One region of the Paenibacillus sp. CFBP 13594 genome, then DNA from elsewhere that is predicted to be linked to it. Evidence: riboswitches for the same ligand, from Rfam matches in the RefSeq annotation. Region 1 holds a riboswitch; the other holds the start of a gene.
The links. A riboswitch is a leader RNA that binds a small molecule or an ion and turns the genes downstream of it on or off. The one in region 1 is predicted to bind glycine.
Positions count from the first base shown of each region.

Region 2: another riboswitch for glycine. It lies ahead of sdaAB (L-serine ammonia-lyase, iron-sulfur-dependent subunit beta); the one in region 1 lies ahead of gcvT (glycine cleavage system aminomethyltransferase GcvT).

Region 1 covers NZ_JACYVQ010000004.1:92,272-94,475, forward strand. Annotated here, with positions in the region: gene gcvPA (aminomethyl-transferring glycine dehydrogenase subunit GcvPA) at 1-189, opposite strand, end outside; gene gcvT (glycine cleavage system aminomethyltransferase GcvT) at 186-1,322, opposite strand; glycine riboswitch at 1,539-1,639, opposite strand; glycine riboswitch at 1,643-1,765, opposite strand; gene gcvH (glycine cleavage system protein GcvH) at 2,110-2,204, shown strand, end outside.
Region 2 covers NZ_JACYVQ010000009.1:114,889-117,092, reverse strand. Annotated here, with positions in the region: gene IFU39_RS25040 (phosphotransferase enzyme family protein) at 1-472, shown strand, start outside; glycine riboswitch at 821-943, shown strand; glycine riboswitch at 948-1,083, shown strand; gene sdaAB (L-serine ammonia-lyase, iron-sulfur-dependent subunit beta) at 1,196-1,885, shown strand; gene sdaAA (L-serine ammonia-lyase, iron-sulfur-dependent, subunit alpha) at 1,875-2,204, shown strand, end outside.

The DNA.
Region 1 (2,204 bases):
ACCAGCTTGTTTGGACATGTGCCGTGTCAGCGCATACTCATCGAGTTTGGATGATACGGGCAGCTCGCCCTGATAACGAATCTCCTGAGGAATGTCCTGGAACAGTTTCTCCAGCGTATCCACACCGATGGTTGCGAGCATGGCGCTCTGATCTTGTTCAGTCATGGGAATGTAACGGTGCTTGCTCATGCTTGATCAGCTCCTTGAGTAGGTGTCTTAGACGTACGTGTCCGTTTATGAAAAGGGGTCTTCACGACCTCGGCTTTTAGTTTCTTCCCTCGGATCTCAATCTCAAGCGGAGTTCCCAGCGCAGCGTATTTGCTGTCGATGAGGGCAAGCCCCAGATTACGCTTCAATGTAGGTGATTGCGTGCCTGTTGTCACTTCACCGATCTGTACGCCTTCGGCGTAAATCGGATAGTGGGGGCGAGGAATACCGCGCTCCAGCACTTCGATGCCGACCAGTTTGCGGGCAGGCCCGTCATTTTTTTGCTGTAACAAGGCTTCGTGTCCGATAAAAGGTCCGGCATTTAGTTTCACAAACATACCAACGCCAGCTTCTAGCGGAGAGATCGTTGCAGATAATTCCTGTCCATACAGAGGCAGCTTGGCTTCAAAGCGCAATGTATCCCGGGCACCAAGTCCGGTTGGCACCAGTCCGTGACCTTCACCGGCTTGCATTAATCCGTTCCAGACGGTAGCGGCCTGATCTGCTGGAATATATAGTTCAAAGCCATCTTCACCGGTATAACCGGTACGGGACAACAGCAATTTTACTCCACAGACTTCGGCATCCTGCACAAAACGAAACGGTTCAATCGTGGAGACATCTGTATCTGTAACTTTTCCGATAATGTCTACAGCCAGTGGACCTTGCAAGGCGAGCAGCGCCGTCTGCTCCGAATCGTTGGTCATGTTTACGCCAGGGATCAAGTGCTCTTGCAGCCACGCCCAATCCTTGTTGATATTGGAGGCGTTAACCACGAGCATATAATGCTGATCTTCCAGCTTATACACGAGCAGATCGTCCACCACACCGCCATCTGGATAACACATCAGGGTGTACTGGGCTTGACCGGGAACCAGCGTGGTCACATCATTGGTCGTCATTTGTTGCAAAAAAACTTCAGCCTGCTCACCCTGTACTGTGAATTCGCCCATATGGGATACATCGAATAGTCCAGCACGCTCACGCACCGCTTCATGTTCTTTCTGAATTCCGCTAAATTGCACCGGAAGCTCCCAGCCTCCAAAATCAATGCACCGTACGCCTTCGTATTGCTGATATAGTGGGAAGAGTGGTGTTCTAAGCAAATCGGACATCAAATCACCTCGTCATGGACCGTCAACCGGCCGGAAATATAATCGTGGATCAATGAAGCAGGGTATTTTTAAATTTTTCAGCTAGATATTTTCATCACATAAGTATGGTAAGCAGCTAGGGCAGCGCCGTTCTACATCCTGTTTTTCGTTTTTTGGGAAAAAGGAAAAGGACAGGCCAAAGAATCGGCATGCCAAGTAGCACGCTGTATTCTAAGGCTCTGTCCCTTGTACCTGAGAGTTACCCCGCTGCGTTGTGCAGCAGGTTTCCCCTTGGGTGATCATAACGCCCGCACAGGGCGAATAGATGCTCTCCAGAGTTGCGTCCCGTAAAAGTCCTTTTGCCTGAGAGATTCACCCCCGCTTATCGGTGGTTTACTCCTTCGGCGTTACCTCATGTACATCCCGAATCGGGTGTCACGGGTAATCTCTCCCTTTACATTCATCCGCGAGTATAACATAGTCCAATAAACACATTTACTCCTCTCATTAAAACGTGAATCCACTACCGATGTCAAGAACGATATCATTGATAATGAATAAAAACCGAATATTTAATATATTTTAAGTGTTATTGTTCGTGTATTTAAAAAGACTGCGCTTACTATTCTAATATTCACCAGTATATGAAGAAAGAGTGTAATCCGGTTACAGGATTTAGAGGTGTTCAGCAAATAAATTGTGAGGTATCTTGACATTTGATTCATAAATATCATACGCTATGTTCTGGGAAAAGGGTTAAGGTCAAAGAACGCATGCACTCATTTAATGAAAAGCGAGGCGGATATCGATGAGCGAATTGAAAAGTGATTTCCTGTACAGTGAAGAGCACGAATGGGTGCAAACCGTAGGGGAGGATACTGTACGTATTGGCATTACCGAGTT
Region 2 (2,204 bases), on a different contig from region 1:
AGGTGTCCGACTGGGGATTTTTACAACGGAAGACTTCGATCTGCTTCGTGAGACGTTTGAGAACATTAATGAGCAGCTAGAAACATACCCGCAGCACGCGGAGACATGGGGAATCATTCATGGGGATATTACTCGCAACAATCTGCTGATCACGGATCAGGGGATGTCCATGATTGATTTTTGTCTACACGGTTATGGTTATTATCTTTTTGATGCCGGAGGGGCAGCGCTTATGTTCAATCGGGAGGAACGTGACATATTCTTATCAGGTTATACCAAACAGATCGCACCACTGACGGATCGTGATATCCGATTAATGGAAGGGTTCATGTTGATCTTTACACTTGGTTATTATGCTTTTCAGATGGGGAACGAGTCTAGGCACGAGTGGATGAAAGATCGCATGCCGAAGTTATGCAGCAAGTATTGCAGACCTTATGTACAGAACGAGAGTATCTTCTACGAACTGTGAATTAGGGTGTGCAGATCAGGATAGGCCACGAACAGTGTGGTTCAAATATTATGGTTGCCTGAATACCCGAACAGTTTCGTGGACAATATCATAAATAGTAGTAAGCGCTTTATGAATTGAAGGAAAATGAAATAAGCTGTTTAAAAGTTCTCTTTATCGAATTAATGTAATGAAAGCTGACAAAATATTCTGGTTTTCATCGGTTCAATCGAAAATGAGGGAAATACATCCAAAGAAATCGTTAAGTTTGTTGACACTGATCTTCCGGTCGATTAATCTTAATGAAGAAGAAATGAACGATTTCCATTACTGTTCTGACATACGCTCAGAATGGTTCCATACAGCGGATGATAACGAGCGGGAGAGACCTGAGTTAGCCGAGCAATGGCTAGTCTTCAGGCACCGAAGGAGCAAGCTGCTGCGCACCCGGCGCAGCGGTTAATCTCTCAGGTAAATGTACCATCGTTGGACGCAACTCTGGAGAGTGCGCGAACTGCGCCACCCAAGGGGTATATGATCAGTCAGCCTGGTGACCTTGTCTGCAATTGCAGGGCATGCACCTTGTCGTGAGACACTGCTGATCGTGAAACTCTCAGGTATCGAGGACAGAGAGAGGGCCTGTGGCCTTCTTCTGTCCTTTTTTGATGTCATCATTCAGTAATAAAGGAACATTATGGCATGGGATCTGGATGAAAATGACGAATACAATTGGAGGGTTATAAGGTGCGATTTAAAGATGTTTTCTCAATTATTGGTCCGTCGATGACGGGGCCTTCAAGTTCACATACAGCTGGAGCGGCAAGGTTAGGGAGAATTGCTCGACAGTGGCTAGGATGTACGCCAGATCGTGCCCGGTTGACACTATACGGTTCATTTGCTGACACGTATCAGGGGCACGGAACAGATCTGGCACTGATCGGCGGTTTGCTGGATTATGTCACAGACGATCCGCGTATTCCGGATGCAGAGCAATACGCAGAGGAAGCGGGCATGGAGGTTGAGTTTTATACAAGTGGCCTGCCTGCTCCTCATCCGAATACGGTCAAAATTGAGTTGTGGCATGAAGAACGTGCCTGCTCCTTGATTGGTGCATCTATTGGTGGTGGAAGCGTATCGGTGCATTCGATGAATGATTTTCGTGTTCAGATTAGTGGTGAGTTTCCGACACTCGTTCTGCGACATGCGGACAAAGCAGGAGTGCTTGCCTCGGTAACGTCCACGATCAGTTCATCCGGGGTTAACATCGGGTATATGCAGGTGGACCGCAAAGCCCGTGATGGCGAAGCGCTGACCGCGATGGAAATGGATGGTGTGCCTAATCCTGATATGCTCAAGCGCCTGAAGGAGCTGGATCATGTACTGGATATTCGTGTCATCGATTTGAAGAGAGGAGTTGATTCGGATGCGATTTAAACATTTACACGAACTGAATACGATCTGTACAGCGGAATCCAAAACGATTGCTCAGCTGATGATCGAGGAGCAAGTTCAGGAGACCAATACACCGGAAGCGGATGTTGTGAAGCAGATGTCTGAATATTATCAGGTGATGAAGGAAGCGGTACGTAAAGGGTTAACGGAAGATACAACATCACGCAGTGGATTAACGGGTGGAGACGGTAAAAGAATGGCCGAGTACATTCGCAAGGGTGAGACTTGCTCAGGAGATGCTTCCGCACTTGCCATGGCGTATGCCCTGTGTGTATCTGAAGTGAATGCCTCCATGGGGCGG